Regions from separate parts of the Peribacillus sp. FSL H8-0477 genome, predicted to be linked through region 2. Evidence: riboswitches for the same ligand, from Rfam matches in the RefSeq annotation. Region 2 holds a riboswitch; each other region holds the start of a gene.

Region 1 (3,131 bases), 1.0 Mb from region 2:
TTATTACTTTGCTGTTATTTTCAATTGGCAGTGGATTATCTGCCCTTACAACATCGTTAGCGTTATTTTTACTTCTTCGCTTGCTGATTGGGATGGGATTAGGCGGGGAACTGCCTGTTGCTTCAACGCTTGTTTCTGAAAGTGTTTCAGCCGATAAACGAGGAAGAGTAGTTGTACTTCTTGAAAGCTTTTGGGCTGCAGGGTGGTTAATCGCGGCATTGATATCTTATTTTATCATTCCAGTGTATGGATGGCGGATTGCGTTGCTCTTAAGTGCTGTACCGGCTTTATATGCACTATATTTACGTTTGAATCTTCCAGATTCGCCTAGGTATACAGCATTGGAGAGAAAACAGAAACCTTCTATTCTACAGAATATGAAAAGTGTTTGGGCTAAAGAGTATGCTAAACAGACACTTGTTTTATGGATTCTTTGGTTCTGTGTGGTCTTTTCTTATTATGGAATGTTTCTATGGCTACCGAGTGTCATGGTTATGAAAGGATTTAGTATGATCAAGAGCTTTGAGTATGTATTAATCATGACACTGGCTCAGCTTCCGGGTTATTTCACTGCAGCATGGTTTATTGAAAAATATGGACGGAAATTCGTGCTTGTTACCTACTTATTAGGTACGGCAGTCAGTGCATATTTCTTTGGAACAGCTGAGGAACTACCCTTGTTACTCACATCTGGTATTATGCTTTCCTTCTTTAATTTAGGTGCTTGGGGCGGGTTATATGCTTACACTCCAGAGCAGTATCCCACCTCCATCAGGGGAACGGGTTCCGGGATGGCAGCTGCTGCAGGAAGAATTGGCGGCATTTTAGGACCGCTTTTAGTCGGTTATTTAGTTGCAGCAGGTAAAGATATCTCAATCATATTCACCATTTTTACTATAGCCATTGTAGTTGGGGCTGCTGTTGTACTCATTTTTGGTAAAGAAACGAAAAATACAGTGCTCAAGGATTAAGTAACTCATTTAAAACAAATTATTTGACACTTATTTAAAGAAGGTATATATTCTCAAGTACATCATAAACTATAAATATAAATTAATATTCTTATCTAGAGAGGTGGAGGGACTTGGCCCTGTGATACCTCGGCAGCAGACCCGTACCCGGGAACTGTGCCAAATCCAACAAGCCTTAGGCTTGAAAGATAAGAGAAGCCGATACGAATGTCAGCCTCTTCTTATTTTAGAAGGGGCTTTTATATTTAATGTTCATGAAATATGTTTAGAATGTGTATGTAGATGGTATATAAACGTTGGCGATAAAAAGTGAAGCGGTAATTCCAAGTCTAACGATAGAAATATGCATACATGTTTTTGGAAGGAGCCAAACAGCTTGACCGAATTATTAAAAACAATAGAAACCAGAAAAGCTCTGTTAATAGAAGAACTACTTAAGCGGGGCGTATATAAAACATCTGATGAAAAGCATTTATATGATGCAACAATAAAAGTACTTGAAGATGAATTTTCACTTGCTAAAATCAACGAAGCGGCACCGACTATTAATTCTGTGAGTACCTAGCTTTGCAGAGTAAAATAAAAAGGAGGTCATTTCTTACTATCCACATGAGATAGGAAATGAACCTTCTTTTTTTTCTATTTATAATATGAATAGTAGACGCTTTAGCGAAAAAATAAATATTTTTATTTTTCTTATTGATTTAATTTGTGAATGATTTTATTATTAGATTATTGTAAAAAAAAAGAAAAGGAGGTTCAATATGGCAACAATGTCCTATCATCTTATCATTGAAGAAAAACGCAAGGAAATGATACAGTTGGCAGAAGATTACGGCTATACAAGCACCCTGACTGTTCAGGCAAGTCAAGAGCTGGATTATTTGCTAAACACCTTCTCTCCGAGTTACCAATCTTCTCTCGTTTCTTCGAATTAGTCTAAATTTCGAATTTATTATAGTACTTATCCCTCATTCAACTCATTCCATTATCCGTTATTTGTGGTATAATTAAACATATTGAATTTCAGGATTTTGACTGATTTCTTTTGAAATGCGAAAGATGGAGGCCAGAAAAAAGTATTCCTGAGAGGCGGACTAGGATGTTTAAAGACCATAGATTTTCGATTCGTTCTAAAATAAGTTTAGGTTATTTTTTAGTTATTGTTTGCCTTGGAATAGCTCTGGTTTTAGTGAGCAGCAGAATCTCCTCTCTTCAGAAAGAACTAGATTTTATCGTAGCACATGACCTACAGGTTCATGAGTTAGCCAGCCAAATTGAAACTAGTTTGCTAAATATGGAATCTGGTCAGCGCGGCTATGTGATTACTCATGATGAAGAATACTTAGAGCCGTATTATAATGGAAAAAAAGATTTTGATAATGTTTATGCAGAGCTGTCAGATTTATTGGCAGATAACCCAGAACAGCAGCAAAATTTAAAGGATTTATACATAGATATTGAAAAATGGATAGATAATGCCGGGACACCGGTAATTAGCTTTGTTCAAAATGGTCAAACTGATAATATTGACCGTTTTTTTCTGAATGACAGCGGAAAACAGGCAATGGGTGATATTCGTGACAAACTATCTTTTTTCCAAGATACAGAATATGAGTTAACGACTCAACGAACAGATGAAATAGCAGAAAATAACAATCTGCTGAAGATCCTTATGTATATATTTTGGCTGATTGTTTCGTTATTTACTGTCCTTGCCTCATTGATTGTTTCTAGATCAATAACTAAAACTCTTAAACAAGTTACAGAATCGATTCAGGAAATTGGATCAGCCAACAGCGATTTGTCTGGAAGAATACCGGTTAAATCAAGAGACGAAGTTGGGATGCTTGCTTCATCCACTAATCAATTACTAGACAATATCCAATTGCAAAATGGGATTAAATCACATATAGGCGATTTAGTTGGACTTACTCAGAAGACAACTGATGTAAAAACATTGGCAGAGCAGATTATTCAACGTGTATCCTTGCTGATTAATGCACAATATGGTGCGCTGTATCTACATACAAGTTTAATTGAGAGAGAGCAATTTATGCATGTTGCTTCATACGCATGGGAAGGACGTCAAACATGGAAGTCTTCCTTTGTACCAGGCGAAGGATTACTGGGTCAATGTGCAGTAAATCGAGAAATGCT
Region 2 (3,131 bases):
TATTAGAATCTTCAAGGGCGGTAACAAAGATGACTGGGATATCTTTTAAGTGTGGAATACTTTGAAGCTTCCTGCAAGCTGTAATTCCATCAATATCAGGCATCATAATGTCGAGGAGAATAATATCAACTGATGTTTCTTTATTTGGACCGTCTACCTCTAAATAATCATACATTTCCTGAGCAGAAGTCAGGGAGGTGAAATCTTCATAGCCGGCGCGCTTTAAAATTTTTTCTATAACAAAAAGATTTACCTGATTGTCATCTACGATTAGAATTTTCATTCTCTGCTTCTCCTTTAAACTTAACAAAAAATACGTATATATATTCTTATGGAATATAGAATCAAGTAGGTTAATTGTTAGATAATGGCGTAATACTTTTATTATAACGTACTTTTGTTTACAAATATAATTAGAGAGTGTTGAAAAATCAAGATAAGCAACCATAAAAAAACATGGCTCAAGTCAAAAGAGCCATGAGGAAAAATACCAATATACACTTCATTTACCCTGCTGAAATAAAAATAAACCTAAAATAGCATAAAACTTTTAAAAATAAAAAAACCGACTCCCTAGGGGGAGCCGGTTTTATATGGTAATACCTTAATCTTTTAATTTTCCAATTCCTTTTTGAATACTGCCTTTTACTTTATCTGCTTTTCCTTCTGCTTGTAGGGAAGGATCATTCTGTGCGTTACCAGCTTGATCTTTGGCCTCGCCTTTAACTTTATTTACAGTGCCTTTTACCTTATCAGATAATCCACTCATATAAAATTCCTCCTCATTAGCGTGATAATGTTCTTTACCCGGATTAGGAAGAGGGTAAACACATGTGGATGATTAAGAGGCCATTTTTTTAAGGACATAACGCTCAATAAAGGAAAGGGATGCCTCTACAATTTTATCCTTATCATAGTCTAGGGATGCTACGTGATAAGAAGAGGGTAAGTCCATACATTCCTTTTCAGAGGATGAAATACTTTGAAAAATTTCCATGGAACAATAAGCCGGAACTACGTGGTCATCAGGAGAGCTGCATATGAGAACAGGACAGGAAACGTGATGGAGCTTTTGCCGTAAATCCTGCATTAAGAGCAGTAATTGTTGAACTGCTTTAAGCGGAACGGAGGGATAGGTAATTTCATACGCAGCTGGATCATGAATATCTGGTTTTCCTTCTGCAATGAATCTGGGTGAATCTGCGTGTTTAAATGTTTCATACCACGGGACCTCGAGGGCAGCATTTAGCGTGACAATGCCGCTGCATGCTTCCTTTTCTGCTAATGTTAAAGCTAGGGTGCCGCCCATTGATTGACCAATCACAACTATATTGGAACAAGTTTTCTTAAGTGTGTTGTATGCATCTTCTATATTTTGAATCCAATCTTGGTAATAACAAGTCTCCATATCTTCTGCGCACGTACCGTGTCCTTTTAAAAGCGGGGCATATACAGTGAAGCCCGCCTTAGCGAAGCATTCGCCAATATAGGCAATGCTCTGGGGGGTACCGTTAAAACCGTGACAGATTAGAATACCAGTATGGTTTCCGGGTATGAAGAATGAATCAGCGCCGGAAATAATCGTCGAGTTTGACATAAAAATTCTCCTTTCAAAATAAAAAACCTTCTTCTTATAGTTGAGAAGAGGGTTTTAGCCGATTTCATCAACCAAAGCATAGCTTTGCTGGTAGGAGCACCTTTCCATTTAGGAGGTTGCTGTGAAGTCTATGAGCCAGTTCTCTCGTTCACTCTTGATACACGTGTATGAAGGGAATTCACTCGAAATGAAATTATTCCCACTTGTTTACTTGGGATTATCGTATCATGAAGCCTGAAAATATGTCAAGACCAGAATAAAACGAATTGTTTAAATGGTTTTAAAAAATAGAATAATCAATAAACAGGTTGACAAACGGTGTCAGTGTTTGTAAGATTGTATTAACTTAATATGCATTCTTATCCAGAGAGGTGTAGGGATTTGGCCCGTCGATACCTCAGCAGCAGATTCTTTTTAGAATACTGTGCTACTTCCAACAAGCATAGCTTGGTAGATAAGAGCGTACTGATCGGATATTATGATTGGAACCTCTTCTATTTGCAGAAGAGGTTTTTTGTTTGAAAATAAAAAACTATATAGATTTCTTATCCAGAGAAGCTGAGGGACTGGCCCAATGAAGCTTCGGCAGCGGACGCAGGTACCGTGCCAATTCCAGCAAGCTTTAGCTTGAAAGATAAGAAGAGGCAGTCTTTGGACTGCGCAGACCCTCTTCTTATTTAGAAGAGGGTCTTTTTAATAGAGATTGGGGGAGCATCATGATTACATTCGAAGGATTGGAGAAAGAATACCGCACGAAAGACAAAACCTTTAAAGCTCTTAATGGAATTAACTTAACCATAGAAAAAGGAGAGATATTTGGAGTGATTGGCTTCAGCGGTGCTGGTAAAAGTACATTAATCCGCTGTGTTAATTTCTTAGAAAAGCCGACAGGAGGGAGGGTGCTAGTTGATGGGCAAGACTTATTAACGCTGTCCCCTTCTAATATCCGAAAAGTAAAAAGGAATATCGGGATGGTTTTTCAGCATTTTAATCTCCTGCAGTCAAAAACAGTGTTTGCTAATATCGCTATGCCGTTGGTATTAGAAGGAGCACCGAAGAAACAAATCAAACAACGAGTAGAAGAACTGCTAAAGTTCGTTGGATTAAGCGATAAGGCAGGTGCCTATCCAGAACAACTTTCAGGTGGACAAAAACAGCGTGTTGGTATTGCGCGGGCGCTGGCTACACAGCCATCGATTCTGCTTTGTGACGAAGCTACATCGGCACTTGATCCACAAACAACAGGCTCGATTTTAAAACTTTTGAAAAAAATTAATGCCGAATATAAGATAACAATCTTGATGATTACCCATGAAATGTCTGTGATACGAGATATTTGCGACAAGGTCGCTGTGATCGAAGGCGGAGAAATCATTGAATCTGGCACTGTCTTTGATATATTTTCAAATCCCCAAACGAAAACAGCGCAAAACTTTGTTCATTCGGTTCTTAATGATTCCATTCCTGAATCAGTCAGGACTCTCGTTAAAGAACATAATCCAAATGGAAAGCTGTTTAAAATCAATTTTGTAGG
Region 3 (3,131 bases), on a different contig from region 2:
AGAGAAAATGAATATAATCAATATCTAGTTGAATTTGCAGCTAGTCAACTAGATATTGTAAATTTATAATAACATAATAGGATCGTTCAAGACAATCCTTTTCGGTAAGAGGTTAAATAGGCAGGGGGAATGGTTTATGAGTACACGAAAAATTAAAGGGATACATATTGGTGAACCTAAGCTTAAAACGTTGTCAGGCAGATCTTTAATTACAGGAATGGATAAACAAGCTGTTCAAAAAATCGATCTGTCTTATAGAGGGTTTAACGGAGATGGTGTAGGTAATATGAGACATCATGGCGGTGTCGATCGGGCAGTATGTTTCTATCCAAATGAGCATTATCTTCAATGGGAGAAGGAATTCAATAAAGTTCTGAAAAGGCCGGCCTTTGGAGAAAATTTAACTGTATCAGGCATGAAAGAATCTGAGGTTTATTTCGGAGATATTTATCAAATAGGTACGAGTATAGTAGAAATCTGTCAAGGTAGAATTCCTTGTGCGACTATTTCACATTTTAATGAAGTCCCAACTTTTTTGAAAAGGACTATGGAAACAGGGTACACCGGGTATTTTGCCAGGGTGATCGAAGAAGGTACGATTGAAGGTGAATCAGACATCATCCTAAAGGAAAGAGTTCAAGAAGCCTATACAGTCGAACGGGGAAATCGAATACTTCTTCATAATGAAGGGAATCAGACTGACATCGAAGGGATGCTGATGCTCGGTTCACTAGCAGACGATTGGAAAATGAGAGTCGAAAAAAAACGACTTGCACGGATGGAGCAGTAAGGATAAAACATAGAAAAGTTGGGGTGTAAATCCCCAACTTCGAGTCGTCTATTTTTTACAAACAGCTGTAACACAGACAGTAAGTTCTGGTGCTATTTTTTTGAATTTCACTGAAATATTACGGAATCCAGCAAGGTATAATGCTTGTTCGATTTCATGTGCATGAGCAAATGTCTTTTTTCGGGATGCGTCATCCTCCCGTGGTTGGACAGTAATGGCAATGATGCCATTATGCTTCATCAGTTGATATATTCGCTTAAGAGAATTCTGTTTGTCTTTCCATAATGGATAGTTATTAACCGAGACAACTTTGTCATACTGATAAAAATCCTCTTCAATTTCTAAAAGATCTCCTTCGAATAAACGTAGTTTTTTCTTTTTTAAGGCATCCAAATTTCGTGTAGAAGCAGCCTTCAGCATATCATGTGAGAGATCTATACCATCAATCCGTACATTTCGTTGTCTCTTAAACATTTCTTCAATTGCAGCACCCGGTCCAAATCCAATTTCTAAAATAATGTCCCCAGGTTTAATTTGCAGCCTATTCAGGGTCCATGTATTGATCTTTCGATTATCCATGGACATAATCCTGCCGACAATTTTCCCTAGCAATCCTTCTGGTTTTCGAAACTGCTTTGCTATAATTTCCAGCATTCTTTCACCTCCAGCTATTCTGCGGTTCTATTTATATATTTACCTCTAGGGAAGTAATTAAACTTCTGACGTTTTTTTAAACAGCTGCTGAATAATCGTTAATAAACTATTGTAATTTTCTTATTATTCATGTAAATTAGATATATTATCTAAACGAATTCTAGAAAATTTCATAGGAATCTTATCGAGAGAAGTGGAGGGACTGGCCCTTTGAAGCTTCAGCAACCGGCTACGGCAAAGGTGCTAAATCCAGCAAGCGGTGCTTGATAGATGAGGAGAATGTTTCAGAAAAAGCCTTCTTCTTTAAAGATGGCTTTTTTTATTTTTCTTCATATAATGCTAAATGACATGATTCTTTCTAACCTAGAAAGGACAAAACGAGGAGATGTGCATAGATGGATTTTCGCCAAGAATTATCAAAAAGGGTTTTGGTTGGGGAAGGAGCAATGGGAACACTATTATATTCACATGGAATCGATCATTGCTACGAGGAAATGAATACGACAGACCCTAATCAAATTGAGGCGATTCACCGTGCCTATGCCGCTGCGGGAGCTGATATTCTTCAATCTAATACCTATGGTGCCAACTATCATAAATTAAAACGGTATGGCTTAGAAGATGAAGTGAGTGTTATTAACCGTAAAGGTGTAGAACTAGCTAAAAAAGCTGCATCCAAACAAGCATTTGTTTTTGGGACCATTGGAGCACTGCGGAGTATTCGTAAAAATGATTTGGATATAGAAGAAATAAAACGGAGCTTTAGAGAGCAGCTGTACAGCTTATTAATGGAAGGACCCGATGGATTAATCCTTGAGACCTATTACGATTTAGAGGAGCTGGAAACCGTACTCCAGATTGCCAGAAAAGAAACAGGGCTCCCTATTATCGCAAATGTTTCGCTGCATGAGATAGGGTATCTGCAAAATGGTCTCCATCTCAATGAAGCCTTTTCAAGACTAGATGCTTTGGGGGCAGACGTTGTCGGATTGAACTGTCGATTAGGTCCGCATCATATGATACGTTCGTTAGAAGAAGTACCGCTGCCTAAAAATGCAGGCATTGCCGTGTACCCGAACGCCAGCCTTCCGGAATACGTCGATGGCCGACTTGTCTATGAGGCTGTACCAGAATATTTCGGCTCAAGTGCGTTGAAATTACGTGAACAGGGTGCATCAATTATCGGGGGTTGTTGTGGGACAACACCTAAGCATATCGGAGCGGTAAAAAAAGCGCTGGGAACATTGAGCCCGATAAAGGAAAAAGCTAGTAAGGCCCCTCAAATTGAGATTATTGAAGTCGATAAAAAGGATCAAATACCAGCCATTCATCTGCAGGCCAAAACAAAACGAACCATTTTGGTCGAATTGGATCCGCCTAAGAAACTAGGAATAGAGGCATTTATGGCGGGATCATCATGTTTACGGGATGCTGGTGTAGATTCGGTCACACTGGCAGATAATTCACTTGCAAGTCCGCGAATCAGCAATTTGGCTCTTGGGATTAAGATGAAAAATGAGCTCAATATGAATCCGCTCATTCACATTACCTGTCGAGATCGAAATCTAATTGGCCTGCAATCTCACTTAATGGGCTTACAGACACTTGGATTAAATGAAGTACTGGTTATTACTGGAGATCCTTCTAAAATTGGAGATTTTCCGGGGGCCACATCTGTCTATGATTT
Region 4 (3,131 bases), 190 kb from region 2:
CCCGAAGCTCTTTTGCATTCAGCATATCAATCACATAACTGCGGTGGGCTGCCTGCATCGCTGGTGCATCTGCATAACGGTCAACAGCAATCGTCTCTACACCCAGGCGCTGTGCTTCAATAATCACTTCTTTTCCTAATTCTCCAGATCCTAACAGTAAAATTTTCTTAGCTTTATACATATTAGTCAACCTCCCCTTTTCTCTTTTTCATTATATACGAACTATTATAATAAAGTAATCTAGTATTATTCGTTTTTAACAACAATAAATCAATTATAATACTAGATTAACATAAAAAACCTACCTCATAACGTACAATACATATTGGTTATATACAGAAAAATTTTGGTGTCCCCAAATTTAATCAATCGATTGATTAAATAATTTTCCATAAAAAAAGCCCTTCAATTAAGAGGACTCTTCATAGCTCACTGATTATTTCTTTTTACTTATTGCCTTCCAAAATTCAGCTGCAAGCACTTTATATCCAGATTCACTCAAATGAATATTCGTCTTATTTGGAAGATACTTTTTATAATTCTTAGCAATCGCTTTGTCAGTCGCCACAAACGTGTCGCCATTTTCTGCTGCTGCTGACTTAATTTGCGTATTAAGCCCTGTTAGCAACGGCATTAAAGCAGCTTGCTGTTCAGCTGGATAATAAGGGAAACAATTATAGTAACCCATTACATAAACCTTTACCTTTGGATTAAGGCCGTCAATTGTTTTTAGTATCTTATTCAGATTAGTAGAAACAGCGACAAGTGCTTCCGACGCTTTCGAAGGATCCGTATTTATCTTGGCAAGTAAATCATTTGCCCCGATATCAATGGTAATATGAGTAGCGCTTTTAATTTCCTTCCTGATTTTCTTGCTTTTCGTTACATCTAGCAGAAGACGATCCGATGTATAACCTGGTACGCTGAAATTATCAAAGTCTGCTAATTTATACTTTTTTGCCACAAATGAATCAGCAATATAATCAACATACCCATAATCTAAATAGCCATTCGGTGACAGCCCTGCTGCTAACGAATCCCCTAATGCCACATATTCAACCTTTACTGGTGCAGGAGCTTTTTTTGCTGAAGCACTAAATGGCACACCGACTACTAGTGACATGGCTAACACGATACTTGCAGTTTTCTGTTTTCGATTCAAAATAATTCCCCCTTGATAATTTTTGGTGTTCACTAGTTCAAATTCAGTATTTATATTGAAAATCCTTCTTAGGACTAAAGTAATTTTTTCGACATTCAATTGACAAATTCAATTTTTTTTATTAGAATAATCAAAATACTACTTATAAAATAAAAACATATCTCTTATCCAGAGAGGTGGAGGGACTGGCCCGACGAAACCTCAGCAACCACACGTAGTGATGGTGCTAATTCCAGCAAAGCTTAGCTTTGGACGATAAGGGGAGGTGTCTTTTCTTACAAAAGCCCTCTTCTTAGGAAGAGAGTTTTTTTGTATAGAAAAGGAGAGTTTATCGATGATAAATAATAAGACGTTTTTAACCGTGGATGAATACTTAGATCTTTACCTTTTTGCAAAAGATCTTGGTGATATTCATTGGCAAAATGAAATAATTGAACAACTAAAAAATCATAATCAGAAAACAGATAAAACCTGGGAGATTCAGGCTCTATGGGAGTCCTTTGAGCGAGTAAATAATGAAATACTGGCTCTTTACAAAGAACTGCGAAATGATTCAGCCATCTCAGAAGTAATAGGAGAAAAGCTCTGGACTTTAAAACAACAGCGTATGGAAATCAGTCGGGAAATCCGCTGTCTGCAAGAGGATAAATCGTTCATAACTAACTAAAAAAAGATGGAGTATCTCGTTAATGAGATACTCCATCTTTTTTATGCGTTAACCTTCATAGCTGACATCATTTGCATCATGGTTGAAATCATTTCATCACACTCTTGCATTTTCATCATCATTTCTTTCATATCCATACCCATTTCATCATTCATTTCCATGCCTTGCATTCTAGTCATCATCATTTTCATACCATTCATTTCTGTCATCATTCTTTCCATTGACATCTTCATCATCATACTCATCGCCATGTTTTCCATTTCCATTCCTCCATTACGGTTTTTTAAAACTAATAGGAACTCGATGTACAGCACTTGTCCTACTTCATCTACTTTAAGTATATACCCAAATAAACTGTATTTTAAAAATTATTTAAATAATTTATTTTCTAAATCATTAACGAACTGTCTGTAACTTTTAAAACCCTTATGTATCATTGGTTTAACCAGTTTAATCAATCGATTGATTAAATAAAATAAATCTTTTAATAAATAAAAATTGGAAGAAACTCCTATTAGTTTTTAAAATAAATGAGCAGAATAGAAAGAGTAGGTATTTTATCAATCATTTTACTTAATAGCGAAACTTATAAGATTATGTAACGTACTAATAGAAGAAAGGGGGTGTTTATTTGCAGTACTTCTTTTTTGTCGGTGTAGTCTGTATCATTATCTCCGGTATATCAGTTGGGGCATGGACGACGCCTCAACAGCAAAGAGCTACATTCAATAATGAAACAACCGCATATAGAAGATCCAGAACAAGAATAGCCATTTATTCTGGATTTTTAGGCATCCTTTCTCTAGCCATAAGCGGAATGTTGTATTTTAAAAATACAATATGATTCTCAAGATATTTATATCGCTTCTAGGCTGTTGAGAAAGAGTCGGCAGCCTTTTGATTTTTTATTTTATCAATAACTATTGACCCGCTAAATAATCCTTTCAAAAAACCCTTTCTCTGCATCCAGAGAAAGTGCGTTCTAAATGAACCCTTATTTAAACTTCTTCTTGACGTGATTATTATCCGTTGTATAATTAAGAGTTTTAATTAATTATCTCATTGCTATATTTGTATAATAAACAAAAAGAGGAGAATTCATTATGTGGTTTATTTTTGCTCTACTCACAGCACTTGCATGGGGCGGGGCGGATCTATTTTATAAAAAAGGAACAGATAGTAATGATAAGTTCAGCCATATTAAAATCATCATTATGGTCGGCTTGGTTATGGGTTTGCATGCAACAGGGTACCTTTTATTCAAAGGATTGACTTTTAATCCTATGGATTTAATCACTTATT

The links. A riboswitch is a leader RNA that binds a small molecule or an ion and turns the genes downstream of it on or off. The one in region 2 is predicted to bind S-adenosylmethionine.
Region 1: another riboswitch for S-adenosylmethionine. It lies ahead of fbpA (Fur-regulated basic protein FbpA); the one in region 2 lies ahead of MHI18_RS12610 (alpha/beta hydrolase).
Region 3: another riboswitch for S-adenosylmethionine. It lies ahead of MHI18_RS03730 (bifunctional homocysteine S-methyltransferase/methylenetetrahydrofolate reductase); the one in region 2 lies ahead of MHI18_RS12610 (alpha/beta hydrolase).
Region 4: another riboswitch for S-adenosylmethionine. It lies ahead of MHI18_RS13470 (hypothetical protein); the one in region 2 lies ahead of MHI18_RS12610 (alpha/beta hydrolase).

The regions. Positions count from the first base shown of each region.
Region 1 covers NZ_JBBODE010000002.1:1,187,229-1,190,359, forward strand. The annotation lists gene MHI18_RS17500 (MFS transporter) at 1-971, shown strand, start outside; SAM riboswitch class I at 1,060-1,166, shown strand; gene fbpA (Fur-regulated basic protein FbpA) at 1,348-1,536, shown strand; gene MHI18_RS17510 (aspartyl-phosphate phosphatase Spo0E family protein) at 1,736-1,909, shown strand; gene MHI18_RS17515 (CHASE3 domain-containing protein) at 2,074-3,131, shown strand, end outside.
Region 2 covers NZ_JBBODE010000002.1:161,503-164,633, forward strand. The annotation lists gene MHI18_RS12600 (PP2C family protein-serine/threonine phosphatase) at 1-283, opposite strand, end outside; gene MHI18_RS12605 (CsbD family protein) at 605-769, opposite strand; gene MHI18_RS12610 (alpha/beta hydrolase) at 842-1,597, opposite strand; SAM riboswitch class I at 1,659-1,761, opposite strand; SAM riboswitch class I at 1,954-2,058, shown strand; SAM riboswitch class I at 2,140-2,238, shown strand; gene MHI18_RS12615 (methionine ABC transporter ATP-binding protein) at 2,314-3,131, shown strand, end outside.
Region 3 covers NZ_JBBODE010000001.1:725,340-728,470, reverse strand. The annotation lists gene MHI18_RS03740 (MOSC domain-containing protein) at 137-790, shown strand; gene MHI18_RS03735 (class I SAM-dependent methyltransferase) at 839-1,444, opposite strand; SAM riboswitch class I at 1,623-1,721, shown strand; gene MHI18_RS03730 (bifunctional homocysteine S-methyltransferase/methylenetetrahydrofolate reductase) at 1,840-3,131, shown strand, end outside.
Region 4 covers NZ_JBBODE010000002.1:347,086-350,216, reverse strand. The annotation lists gene purT (phosphoribosylglycinamide formyltransferase 2) at 1-181, opposite strand, end outside; gene MHI18_RS13475 (GDSL-type esterase/lipase family protein) at 437-1,162, opposite strand; SAM riboswitch class I at 1,324-1,424, shown strand; gene MHI18_RS13470 (hypothetical protein) at 1,497-1,829, shown strand; gene MHI18_RS13465 (hypothetical protein) at 1,871-2,089, opposite strand; gene MHI18_RS13460 (DUF5316 family protein) at 2,461-2,673, shown strand; gene MHI18_RS13455 (EamA family transporter) at 2,933-3,131, shown strand, end outside.